One region of the Saccharopolyspora sp. NPDC045941 genome, then DNA from elsewhere that is predicted to be linked to it. Evidence: riboswitches for the same ligand, from Rfam matches in the RefSeq annotation. Region 1 holds a riboswitch; each other region holds the start of a gene.
What was found. Region 1 has a riboswitch for cobalamin ahead of AC07FN_RS36215 (putative cobaltochelatase). Riboswitches for the same ligand answer to the same signal wherever they lie in the genome.
Positions count from the first base shown of each region.

Region 1 (4,204 bases):
GGCGTGTGGGTGTTCTCCCGGCTGGTGAAGGTGTTGGGGCGGCGCTTGGCGGTCTGGCAGCTGATCGCGATCGGCGGCGCGTCGATGTTCGTCGGCTACCTGGTCGTGACCGCCACCGCGAGCATCGCGACCGTGGTGGTCACGGCGTTGCTGCTCGGCGGCGGCTGGTCGTTCATGCACTCGTCGTTGCAGACCTGGGTGACCTCGGTGGCCCCGGAGGCCAGGGGCACCGCCGTGGCGTTGTTCGCGTCGGCGTTGTTCCTGGGCAGTGCGGCCGCATCGGCGGCGGCCGGGTATTTCGCGGAGCGCGGCTCGTACGGCTTGATCTTCGGGATCGCCGCCGCCACGGCGGTTCCGCTGCTGATCGTCGCGGCCGCCTGCCGCCACCGCTACCAAACCCGCGTCGTCGCGCCCGCGGTCGGCGACCGGGCCGCGTGAGGGGCGATTAAAAGAGCCCCCGCACTCGACCGGCCTGGGGGTTACCGGGAGCGCGGGGGCATCTTGCGGGTCCACCCCTGGGGGTCAGGTGGACGGCGTCACCGTACCAATCGGTCGGGTGGGCCAGAAGACGGAACGTCGGATCTCGTAATCAAAACGAGATCAAGCGGCACGGGGGCGCTCGTCCCGGACCGCGCGGACGACGCCGGCGACGTTGTCCGCGGACAGCTCCTCCAGCCGCAGGCAGGGGCCGCCCAGCGCGGCCCCGAGCCGGCCGGCCAGGCCGAGCCGGACCGGCCCGTTCTCGCAGTCCACCACGACGGACGCGACGCCCGCCTCGGCGAGCAGGCCCGCCGAGCGCAGCGCGTCATCGACGGCACGCTGCGTGCGAATACGCCCGGTGAGCCCGGAATCCAGCGGCACGGTGGCCTTTCCGTCGGTCAGCAGCACGACCAGGGCCCGCCGCTGCGGGTCCCGCATCCGCTCGGTCTGCACCACCCGGTGCACGCGCAGCAACCCGTCGGCCAGCGGCGTGCGGCCGCCCGTGCGCAGCTGCCGCATCCGCGCGGCCGCGATGTCCACAGAGGACGTCGGCGGCAACGCGAGTTCCGCCGAGTCGCCGCGGAAGGTCACCACGCCGACCTTGTCGCGCCGCTGGTAGGCGTCCCGCAGCAGCGACAGGACGGCGCCGCTCACCGCCGACATCCGCTCCCTGGCGGCCATCGATCCCGACGCGTCCACCGCGAACAGCACCAGGTTCCCCTCGCGCCCCTCCCGGATGGCGCGCCGCAGGTCGTCGCCGCGCAGCACCAGCCCGGGGCCGCAGCGCCCGCGCGCGACCTGGTGCGGCGCCGCGGCGGCCAGCGTGGCCGCCAGGTGGATGCCGTGACCCTCCACAGTGGATGCCCGCGTCGTGCGGCCGCTCCGCGCCCGGGACCGCGACCGCCGCCCCGGCGCGCCGTCGCCGAGCCCCGGCACCTCCAGCAGCCGCGCCTGAAAAGCCGCCGCCGGCGCCGCCGGCGGCCGCTCCGCGGGCGCCCGGTCGTCGCTGCGCTCCTCCGAGCCGTCGGCTCCGCCGTCCGGCCCGGTGGGTCCTTCGGGCCCCTCCGGCGGCTGACCGCCGCCGTCCGGGCCTTCCGGCGGTTCGTCGTCGCCGTCGTCGGCGTGCTCCGCCGCCTCGGAGAGGGCTTGTTTGAGCTGGTCCTCGTCGATGCCGGGCTCGTCGAACGGGTCGCGGCGGCGCCGGTGCGGCAGCGCGAGCCGGGCCGCCGCCTCGACGTCCTCCTCGGCGACCGCCTCGGCGCCGCGCCAGGCCGCGTGCGCGGTGGCGGTGCGCGCCAGCACTAGGTCGGCTCGCATGCCGTCGACGTCGAAGGACGCGCACAGCGCGGAGATCCGGCGGAGCTCGGCATCGGGGAGGGCGACCGAGTCCACCCGCGAGCGGGCGGCGGCGATCCGCTCGGCCAGTTCTGCGTCGGCACCGGACCACCTCGCGGCGAACCCGGCCGGGTCGGCTTCGAACGCCAGGCGGCGGCGCACCACCTCGGTCCGGGTCGCCACGTCCCGCGACGCCACGACGTGCACGGTGAGGCCGAACCGGTCGAGCAGCTGCGGGCGCAGCTCGCCCTCCTCCGGGTTCATGGTGCCCACCAGCAGGAACGACGCCGCGTGCGAGACCGAAACGCCTTCCCGCTCGACGTGCGCGCGGCCCATCGCCGCGGCGTCCAGCAGGAGGTCCACGAGGTGGTCGTGCAGCAGGTTCACCTCGTCGACGTACAGCACGCCCCGGTGCGCGGCGGCGAGCAGGCCGGGCTGGAAGGCGCGGACCCCTTCGGTCAGGGCGCGTTCCAGGTCGAGCGAGCCGATCAACCGGTCTTCGGTGGCGCCGACGGGGAGTTCGACGAGCTGGGCGGGTCGTTGCGCGGCTTCGGAGCCGTGCGGGCCGTCCGGGCACTGCGGGTCGGCGGCCTGCGGGGCGCAGCCGAAGCGGCAGCCGGTGATCACGTCGAGCGGCGGCAGCAGCGACGCCAGCGCACGCACCACGGTCGACTTCGCCGTGCCCTTCTCCCCTCGGACGAGCACGCCGCCGATGGCCGGGTGCACGGCGTTGAGCAGCAGCGCCAGCCGGAGGTCGTCGTGGCCGACGACGGCGGAGAAGGGAAAGCGCGGGGCAGCGGTCATGCCGGTGTTCCTTCCTCGGGGTTCGGACGCCCCGGTGGCGGGAACAAGGGGCGGCAGTGTCCTGACTCCCGGATCACCGCGCCCCTCCGGCCTTCCCAGGTCGCCCCGGTGGCTCGCGGGGGGAGGGCCGCTCCCCGGTCACAGTGGCGCCGACCGTGCCGGATTCCCACCGGCTTCCTGGCGCACCCCTTGCATTCGGATCAAGGTGCATCGTCGCAGAACCGGCCCGGCGGACCAACCGGCCGCGGCGACGACGAGACCAGCACCACTGCGGCCGGGGTCGCCGGGGTGGCGAAGTGCTCGCGAAAGGTGGCTCAGGCGGCGTCGGGGCCGGTGCGGGACCGGCAGGAGGGGTACGTGCGATTCACCCGGCCGCGAAGCGCCGGTGCGGGTGGCAGGCGACGGAAGCGGGGCAGCACATCGCGGCGATCACGCCGTCCCGTGCACCCATTGCCCCTCCTCCACGTTCCGGAGCCCGGCAGCCCAGATGGCCGAGGTCAAGTCCCGAGTGGCGCCGGTCACGCCCGCCGGCGGGGCTCCCGGCGCATGTCGACGTGCGGGATGCCGTCCTCTAGGTATTCCTCGCCGTCCTCGACGAAGCCGAAGGAGCGGTAGAACTCCTTGGCGTAGGTCTGGGCGGCGAGCACGGCAGGCGTGTGCTGCACCTCGGCGACCGCGGCGCGCATCAGCTTGCGCGCCAGCCCCAGCCCGCGCGCGCTCTTGGCGGTGCAGACCCGGCCGATGCGGAAGGTGCCGTCGGGGTCTTCCAGCAGCCGCAGGTAGCCGAGCACGTAGCCGTCGGCGGAGTCGATCCAGAAGTGGCGGGTGGTCTCCTCCAGGTCCCGACCGTCCAGCTCCGGGTAGGGGCATTCCTGTTCGACGACGAACACGTCGACGCGCAGGCGCAGCATCCGGTAGAAGTCCTCGGCGTCCAGGTCCGCGGTGTAGGCGCGGTGGACGGCGGTCGCGAGCGGCTGGAGGGTCACCCTTACCTGGATATCACAGCGAGGTCTCAAAACCCGCATCCACCAGCACCGGGAGTAGTCAACGCCACTCCTGCCGCCGGCGGGCGGGCGCTGCTCTGATCGGGCCAGTTTCGCGCCGAATCGCTGACCCGCCGCCGAGACCGCGGTTAGCCTGCGCGAGATCGGGAGCCGAGCGGCCATGGGGGATTCGTGAGCGAACCGGTGTTCGGCGTCGACGGCGCGCGAACCGAGGAGGAGATCAGGCGCTGGGCCGACGGCATCCAGGCGAAGGCCGACCGCTACCAGCAGATGCAGCAGCAGGTGACGGCGGTCAAGGCCACCGCGGAGTCCCGCGACGGCGTGGTGCGGGTGACGGTCGACAGCGCCGGCGCGGTCACCGACCTGCAGATCACCGACGACGCGCGCCGGATGTCCGGCGCCGGTCTGGCGGAGTCGGTGCTGACGACCATGCGGCAGGCGCAGGCAGGCATCCGGGACCAGGTGGCCGAGGTCATGTCGGCCACGGTCGGCGACGACACCGAGACCGTCAACGCGGTCGTGTCGGCCTACCGCGAGCGCTTCCCCGATCCCGAGGCCGAGGACGGCGCGGAGCACCGGCC
Region 1 is NZ_JBWKKU010000064.1:22,103-26,306, forward strand. Features, by position in the region: gene AC07FN_RS36210 (MFS transporter) at 1-438, shown strand, start outside; gene AC07FN_RS36215 (putative cobaltochelatase) at 601-2,619, opposite strand; cobalamin riboswitch at 2,652-2,824, opposite strand; gene AC07FN_RS36220 (GNAT family N-acetyltransferase) at 3,138-3,605, opposite strand; gene AC07FN_RS36225 (YbaB/EbfC family nucleoid-associated protein) at 3,795-4,204, shown strand, end outside.

Region 2 (4,204 bases), on a different contig from region 1:
GGATCAAGTTGCCGCATCGCGGCGAAAATTCCCGGCAGATCGGACCGTTTCGCGGGCGGCGCCACCGGTGCGGCGCCGCCCGCGGGCCCGGCGTCAGCGCAGTTCGGCCGCCGCCGCGACGAGGTTCTGCAACGCCGCCTCGACCTCGGCGTAGCCGCGGGTCTTCAGCCCGCAGTCCGGGTTGACCCACAACCGTTCCGCCGGCACCGCCGCCAGCGCGGCCCGCAGCAGGTCCACGACCTCGGCGGTGTCCGGCACGCGCGGCGAGTGGATGTCGTACACCCCGGGCCCGACGCCGTGGCCGAAGCCGACCGCGTTGAGATCGTCGAGCACCTCCATGCGCGAGCGGGCGGCCTCGATGCTGGTGACGTCGGCGCCCAGCGCCACGATCGCGTTGATCACGTCGCCGAACTCCGAATAGCACAGGTGGGTGTGGATCTGGGTCGAATCGGCGACGCCGCAGGTGGCGAGCCGGAAGGACGTCACCGCCCAGTCCAGGTACTCCCCGTGCGCTGCCCGGCGCAGCGGGAGCAGTTCGCGCAGCGCGGGCTCGTCGACCTGGATGACCCGGATGCCGGCCGCCTCCAGGTCGGCGACCTCGTCCCGGATGGCCAGCGCGACCTGCTTCGCGGTGTCGGCCGGCGGCTGGTCGTCGCGGACGAACGACCACGCCAGGATCGTCACCGGGCCGGTGAGCATGCCCTTGACCGGCTTCTCGGTCAGCCGCTGCGCATAGCTCGCCCACTCGACGGTGATCGGTGCCGGGCGGGAGACGTCGCCGTAGAGGATCGGCGGGCGCACGCACCGCGAACCGTAGGACTGCACCCATGCGTTGTCGGTGCTGGCGAAGCCGTCCAGGTGCTCGGCGAAGTACTGCACCATGTCGTTGCGCTCCGGCTCGCCGTGCACCAGGACATCGAGCCCGAGCCCTTCCTGCAGGCGGATCACGCGCTCGATCTCGTCCTGCATCCGCCGCCGGTACGTCGCCTGGTCGATGCGGCCGGCGCGCACCGCGGCGCGCGCCTTGCGGACGTCCGTGGTCTGCGGGAACGATCCGATCGTCGTGGTCGGCAACGGTGGCAGGTTCAACGCCTCCTGCTGAGCCGCGCGCCGCGTGTCGTACTCGCCGCGCTGCGTGTACTCCGGCCGAAGCGCCTGCAACCGAGCGCGCACGCGATTGTTCCGGACCCGGTCCGCGCCGGCGCGGTCGGCGATCGCGGTGCGCGCCTCGGCCAGCTCGTCGGCCACCGCGTCGCGGCCCTCGCGCAACGCGCGGCCCAGCACGACCACCTCGCGGACCTTCTGCGCGGCGAAGGCCAGCCAGGACTTCACCTGCGGGTCGATGCCGGTCTCCGCGTCGACGTCGTAGGGCACGTGCAGCAGGGAGCACGACGAGCTGACCGCGACCTCGTTCGCCGAGCCGAGCAGCGTGGCAGCGGTCGCGAGCGCCTTGTCGAGATCGGTGCGCCAGACGTTTCGCCCGTCGACGAGCCCGGCCACCAGGGTCTTGCCGCTCAGCCCGCGAACCGACGACAGAGCGTCCACTGTGGACTTACCGGCGACGAGGTCGGCGCCGATCGCTTCGACCGGGCTGGACGCCAGCACCTCCAGCGCCTCGCCGAGATCGCCGAAGTACCCCGCGACCAGCAGTTTCGGCCGCTCCGCCAGATCGCCGAGCCGCCGGTAGGCGGCACGCAGGGCGGCGAGTTCGGCCGGCGAGCGGTCGGCGGCGAAGGCGGGCTCGTCCAGCTGCACCCACTCAACGCCGGCGCGGTGCAGCTCGCCGAGCAGCTCCGCGTAGGTGTCCAGCAGCGCGTCCAGCCGGTCCAGCGGCCGGAACGACTCCGGCGCGCCGTCCGCGGACTTGGCCAGCAGCAGGAACGTGAGCGGGCCGACCAGCACCGGGCGGGTGGTCACGCCCAGCTCCGCGGCCTCCCGGTACTGCTCCACGGGAGTCCGGTCGGCCAGCGAGAACTGCGTGTCCGGGCCGATCTCGGGCACCAGGTAGTGGTAGTTCGTGTCGAACCACTTCGTCATCTCCAGCGGCGGCTCGGACGCCACGCCGCGCGCCATCGCGAAGTAGGTGTCCAGCGGGCCCAGCCCGAGCTTCGCGAAGCGCGGCGGGATCGCGCCGAAGGTGACGGCGGTGTCCAGCACCTGGTCGTAGTACGAGGACGTGTTGCCCGGCACCGAATCCAGGCCCGCGTCCCACAGCGACCGCCAGGTCTGGACGCGGAGTTCGCGCGCCACCGCGCGCAGCTCCGCCTCGCCGATGCTGGACGACCAGTAGCGCTCCAGCGCGCGCTTGAGTTCCCGGTCGGGGCCGATCCGGGGGTATCCGAGTACGGTAGATCCGATCTTGCTGGTCAAGGCCCTCTCCTCGCGAGCTCGACGGCAGATGCCCCGAGGTCCGGGAAGGCGCAGGCGGCCCGGCTCGCACCGCGCGGCGCGAGCCGGTCGTCCGCCGGGTCCTCCCGCGAGACCCCGGACCGCGCGCACCGTCCGGTGCGCGCACCGGTGGCAGGTCTTCGGACTCGCGGGCGCGTCCCGGCCGGAGCCGGGGTTCCTAGTGGCCGTCGCTTCCCAGGCACGCGTGCCCAGTGCTGTGCCCGGTCTGGGACCGGGGACGGCGTTCGTTCCCACTCACCGCTGCGGGGCAGTCCCGGATTCGCACCGGGTTCCCTCTTGCCTCGTCCACCCCGCTCCAGGGAGGCGGACGAACCACCAGCACAACGGAGGCTACCGATCGGGGGGCCGTTGACAAGGGCCGGTGACGCGCCCGGCCCGCGCCAGGCGGCCCCCGCGACCGGCGATCCCCGGGCTGAACATGATCTTCCGGCCCGCCGCCGCACCTCCGGTGAGACGCTCGTCACGCGGCACCGTCGCCGGCGGCCCGCTCCCGAAACGCGGGATGGCCACGTCCGGGTGACGATCGTGGAAACGGGGCGATCCGCATCTCACGTTTCCGCGGCGCGGGGCGTCTACGGGGAGTGAAAGTGAGACCGTTCGAGCAGATCGTTGACGAGTACGGCCCGATGGTGCTGCGAGTGTGCCGGGCCGTGCTCGGACCGGCCGACGCCGAGGACGCGTGGTCCGAGACGTTCCTGGCCGCACTGCGCGCCTACCCGGAGCTGGCCGAGGACACCAACGTGGAGGCGTGGCTGGTCACGATCGCCCACCGCAAGGCGGTCGACGTCACCAGGGCGACGGCCCGCCGGCCGGTGGTGGTCGAGCGCCTGCCCGAGCGGCCCAGCACGACCGGCCGCCCGGAGGACTGGGACGGCGACCTGTGGGCCGCGCTGAGCGCGCTGCCGGCCAAGCAGCGCATGGCGGTGGCCTACCACTACCTGGCCGGCCTGCCCTATGCCGAGATCGCCGCGATCCTCGGCGGCAGCACCGATGCCGCCCGGCGGGCCGCCGCGGACGGCATCAAGACCCTGCGCACGACCTACAGACCCACCACGAGCGTGGGGAGGGAAGCGTGATGATGACGATCCACGAATCCGACGACAGACACCTGTTCGACGCGCTCCCGGCGATCGACTTCAACACCAGCGAGCGGCTGCACATCGACCTGGTGAGCGCGGCCCAGCGGGAAGGGCTGCTCGACGTCGCGTACCGCACCGTCGGCACCCCGGTCGGCGAGCTGCTGCTGGCGGCCACCGAACGCGGCCTGGTGCGGGTCGCTTTCGATCGACAGGGGCACAGCTCGGTCCTGGAGTCGCTGGCCGAGCTGATCAGCCCGCGCATCCTGCGGGCGCCGGCCCGGCTCGACGAGGCGGTCCGCCAGATCGACGAGTACTTCGCCGGGCGGCGACGGACTTTCGACCTGCCGCTGGACTGGCGGCTCTCGCGCGGGTTCCGGCTCAACGTGCTGGAACACCTGCCCGACATCGGCTACGGCCGCACCGCCAGCTACGCGGAGGTCGCCGCCGCGGCGGGCAGCCCGCGGGCGGTTCGCGCGGTGGGCACCGCGTGCGCGACCAACCCGCTACCGGTGGTGGTGCCGTGCCACCGCGTCGTGCGCTCGGACGGCACCTCGGGCGGGTACGTCGGCGGCGCGGAAGCCAAGGAAACCCTGCTGAACCTGGAGGCGGCATGAGCACGTCGAAGACGGACCGGTACGCGAAGCGGGTCGCGGCGGCGGACTGGGCGGGAGTCGCCGCCGAGGTCAACGACTACGGTTGCGCGCTGCTGCCGCAGT
Region 2 is NZ_JBWKKU010000004.1:193,811-198,014, reverse strand. Features, by position in the region: gene metE (5-methyltetrahydropteroyltriglutamate--homocysteine S-methyltransferase) at 94-2,370, opposite strand; cobalamin riboswitch at 2,503-2,741, opposite strand; gene AC07FN_RS05010 (RNA polymerase sigma factor) at 2,991-3,485, shown strand; gene AC07FN_RS05005 (methylated-DNA--[protein]-cysteine S-methyltransferase) at 3,485-4,102, shown strand; gene AC07FN_RS05000 (2OG-Fe(II) oxygenase) at 4,099-4,204, shown strand, end outside.
Region 2: another riboswitch for cobalamin. It lies ahead of metE (5-methyltetrahydropteroyltriglutamate--homocysteine S-methyltransferase); the one in region 1 lies ahead of AC07FN_RS36215 (putative cobaltochelatase).

Region 3 (4,204 bases), on a different contig from region 1:
CTCGTAGCGGCCCCGCTCGGCCGCCAGCGCGCTTGACGCGGCGATGGCGTGGTAGCTGATCTGCTCCATGCTGCGGTCGGCGAACTCCACCGCCGCATCCGACGACACCGGGATGCGCTGCACGAACAGCGCGTCCGCGAAGCCCATCAGCCCCAGCCCGACCGGCCGGTGCCGCAGGTTGGACCGGCGTGCCTCAGGGATCGTGTAGAAGTTGATGTCGATGACGTTGTCCAGCATCCGCACGGCGGTGCGGGTGGTGCGCTCCAGCTTCTCGGCGTCGATGCCGTCGGCCGTGACGTGCCGGGCCAGGTTGATCGACCCGAGGTTGCACACCGCCACCTCGTCGGTGCTGGTGTTCAGGGTGATCTCGGTGCACAGGTTCGAAGAGTGCACGACGCCGTTGTGCTGCTGCGGCGAGCGCAGGTTGCACGGGTCCTTGAAGGTGATCCACGGGTGGCCGGTCTCGAAGAGCATGGTCAGCATCCGCCGCCACAGCTCCACCGCCCGGACCCGCTTGAACACCTTGATCTCGCCGCGGTCGGCGGCCTGCTCGTAGGCGCGGTAGCGCTCGGCGAACGCCTTGCCGTAGAGGTCGTGCAGGTCAGCGGTCTCGTCCGGGGAGAACAGCGTCCACTGCTCGTCGGCTTCGACGCGGCGCAGGAACTCGTCGGGCACCCAGTTCGCGGTGTTCATGTCGTGGGTGCGGCGGCGGTCGTCGCCGGTGTTCTTGCGCAGGTCGAGGAACTCCTCGACGTCGATGTGCCAGGTCTCCAGGTACGCGCACACCGCGCCCTTGCGCTTGCCGCCCTGGTTGACCGCCACCGCGGTGTCGTTGGCGATCTTCAGGAACGGCACCACGCCCTGCGACTTCCCGTTGGTGCCGTTGATGTGGGCGCCGATGCCGCGCACCGGCGTCCAGTCGTTGCCCAGCCCGCCGGCGTACTTCGACAGCAGCGCGTTGTTGCTGATCGAGTGGAAGATGCCGGACAGGTCGTCGTCCACAGTGGTCAGGAAGCAGGACGACAGCTGCGGCCGGGTGGTGCCGGCGTTGAACAGCGTCGGCGTCGAGCACATGAAGTCGAACGACGACAGCAGGTGGTAGAACTCGATGGCCCGCGCCTCGCGGTCGTCCTCGCGAAGCGCGAGACCCATCGCGACCCGCATGAAGAAGGCCTGCGGCAGCTCGAACCGGGTGCCGTCGTGGTGCAGGAAGTACCGGTCGTAGAGGGTCTGCAGCCCGAGGAAGCCGAAGGTCAGGTCGCGTTCCGCCACCAGCGCGCCGCCCAGCCGCGCCAGGTCGAAGGCGCCCAGCTCCGGGTCCAGCATCTCCAGCTCGATGCCGCGCCGCACGTAGTCGGCGAAGTACTCCGGGTAGCGGGCGCGCATCTCCTCCTGGTCGGCCTCCTGCGGCTCCCCCAGGTAGCTCAGCGCCTCGCGGCGCATCCGGTCCAGCAGCAGCCGGGCGGTGACCTGCGAGTAGTTCGGTTCGGTCTCGATCAGCGTGCGCGCCGCCATGACCTGGGCGAGCGAGAGCTCGTCGTCGCTGATGCCGGTGTAGCCGGTGCGCCGCACCTCGTCGAGCACGGCTTCGGCGGACACGCCGGACAGCCCGGCGCAGGCTTGGTGGACCACAGTGGACACGCGGGTCCAGTCGTTGAGTGTCGCCGTCACGGGCTCTCTCCCTCGCGAGCTCGGCGGACCACGACGGCGCGCGAGGAGACCCGCGGCGGCAGCCGCTGGTCGTCCGCGCAGACCCGCCCTCGAGGTCCCGGACAGCACGCTTCGCGCGTGCACCGGCGGCAGGTCTTCGGACTCACGGGCGGCCTAGCGGTCGTGGCTTCCCAGGCTGTTCGCCCAGTGCTCTACCCGCTGCCGTTCGGCAGCCGGGTCACGCCTTTCGTTCCCGTTCACCGCTGCGGGGCAGTCCCGGATTCGCACCGGGTTCCCTCTTGCCTCACCGGACGCCTCCGGTGAACCACCAGCGATCGACACACTACATGTTGGGTTCGGGGGCGGCGTGCATGGGCAGATAACGGCGTGGCGTGGTACCGGTCGACAGTCCGGGCGCGGTGGCCGAGACTGGGCGGCCGGGGGCTGGCGAAAGGGGACCCGGTGGACGAGGCGAAGCTTCGGTCGTTGCTCTCGGAGCTGACCGTGGCGGACAAGGCGCGGCTGCTGACCGGAGCCGACTTCTGGACCCTGCACCCGATGCCCCAGATCGGGCTGCGGTCGCTGGTGCTCTCCGACGGCCCGAACGGGGTGCGCGGCACGACCTGGGACGAGCGCGACACCTCGTTGCTGTTCCCGGTGGCGTCCGCGCTGGCGGCGACGTGGGACCGGGCGGCGGCGCGGACCGCGGGGGAGATGTTCGGCGACGAGGCGCGCCGCCGGGGCGTGCACGTGGTGCTGGCGCCGACCGTCAACGTGCACCGAAGTCCTTTCGGCGGAAGGCATTTCGAGAACTTCTCGGAGGATCCGCTGCTGATCGGCGAGATCGGCGCCGAGGTGGTGGCGGGCATCCAGTCGCGCGGGGTGGCCGCGACGCCGAAGCACTTCGTGGCCAACGACAGCGAGACCGAGCGGCTCAGCTACGACGCGATCGTCGACGAGCGGACGCTGCGCGACCTCTACCTCAAGCCGTTCGAGCGGATCATCGCGAAGGCATCGCCGTGGGTGCTGATGGCCGCCTACAACTCGGTGAACGGCAGCACGATGACCGAGAATTCCGCGCTGGTGAACGACATCCTCAAGGGTGAGTGGGCGTGGGACGGCGTGCTCGTGTCGGACTGGTTCGCCACCCGCTCGCTCCAGGCGGCGGCGCTCGGCGGCCTCGACCTGGCGATGCCCGGGCCGAAAAGCCCCTGGAGCGGCGGAAAACTCGCGAAAGCCGTGGAGAAGGGCGGAGTTCCCGAGTCGGTGCTGGACGACAAGGTCCTGCGCGTCCTGCGGCTGGCCGACCGCGTCGGCGCTTTCGAGGACTCCGAGCCTGGCGGTGGCGGTCCGTCGGAGGAGGCCCGGCCGGTCATTCGGCGGCTCGCGGCGCAGGGATTCGTGCTGCTGCGCAACGAGGCCGTGTCGGATGCGCCGCTGCTGCCGATCGACCCGAAGGTCGCCAAGGTCGCGGTGATCGGCGAGAACGCCACCATTCCGGCGGTGCAGGGCGGCGGTTCCTCGCACGTCAGCCCGCCGCACGTGGTGACTCCGCTGGACGGGCTGCGGGCGGCGTTGCCGGACGCGGATGTCGTGTACCAGCGCGGTGTCCGGCACCGGCGGCTGCTGGACGTGATCCCGGGTGCGGAGGTCGCCGATCCGGCGGGAGAGGGCAGCGGCCTGCGCGTCGACTACCTCGGTGCCGACGGCGAGGTGCTCGAAAGCGAATTGCGCGGCACCGAGCGGCTGCTGTGGCTCGGCGGGCTGCCTGCCGGGGCGAAGTCGTTGCGGCTGCGGGGGAATCTCCTGCTCGACGTCGGCGAGCACGTGTTCGGGGTGAACGGCACCGGCGGCTTCCGCGTCGAGCTCGCGGGCCGGGAGGTGCTGGCCGCGGACGTGGTGCGCGCGGACGGGATCGACGATCCGATGGGCGACATGCTGGAGCCGCCCGAGCAGCGGTTCAACGTGGTGATCGTGGAATCGGACCTGGACGACGCCGGTCGGGCCGCGCTCACCGTGGAGTTCACCCCGCAGAGCCTCGATGCGCTGGTGGCGGTCGGAATCGGGCACCGCGCACGGGAATGGGACGACGCCAGCGAACTCGCCGCGGCCCTCGCGGTCGCCAGGGACGCCGATGTCGCGGTGGTGGTGGTCGGCACCAACGACGAGGTCGAGACGGAGGGCCGCGACCGCGACTCGCTGGATCTGCCCGGCGCGCAGAACGAGCTGATCCGCAAGGTCGTGGCGGCGAATCCGAACACCGTCGTGGTGGTCAACGCCGGTTCGCCGGTGCTCATGCCGTGGGCCGCCGACGTGCCCGCGGTGCTGTGGACCTGGTTCGGCAGCCAGGAGTACGGGGACGCGCTGGCCGATGTGCTGCTGGGCGAGGCGGAGCCCGGCGGCCGGTTGCCGACGACGTTCCCCGCCGAGCTCGCCGACGTCCCGGTCCCGCTGCCCGGTGTGCAGCCGGTGGACGGCGAACTGCACTACACCGAGGGGACCGTGGTCGGCTACCGCGCGTACGAAGACCGGGCCGTGACACCGGCGTTCCACT
Region 3 is NZ_JBWKKU010000001.1:4,501-8,704, forward strand. Features, by position in the region: gene AC07FN_RS00025 (ribonucleoside-diphosphate reductase subunit alpha) at 1-1,671, opposite strand, end outside; cobalamin riboswitch at 1,782-1,995, opposite strand; gene AC07FN_RS00030 (glycoside hydrolase family 3 protein) at 2,113-4,204, shown strand, end outside.
Region 3: another riboswitch for cobalamin. It lies ahead of AC07FN_RS00025 (ribonucleoside-diphosphate reductase subunit alpha); the one in region 1 lies ahead of AC07FN_RS36215 (putative cobaltochelatase).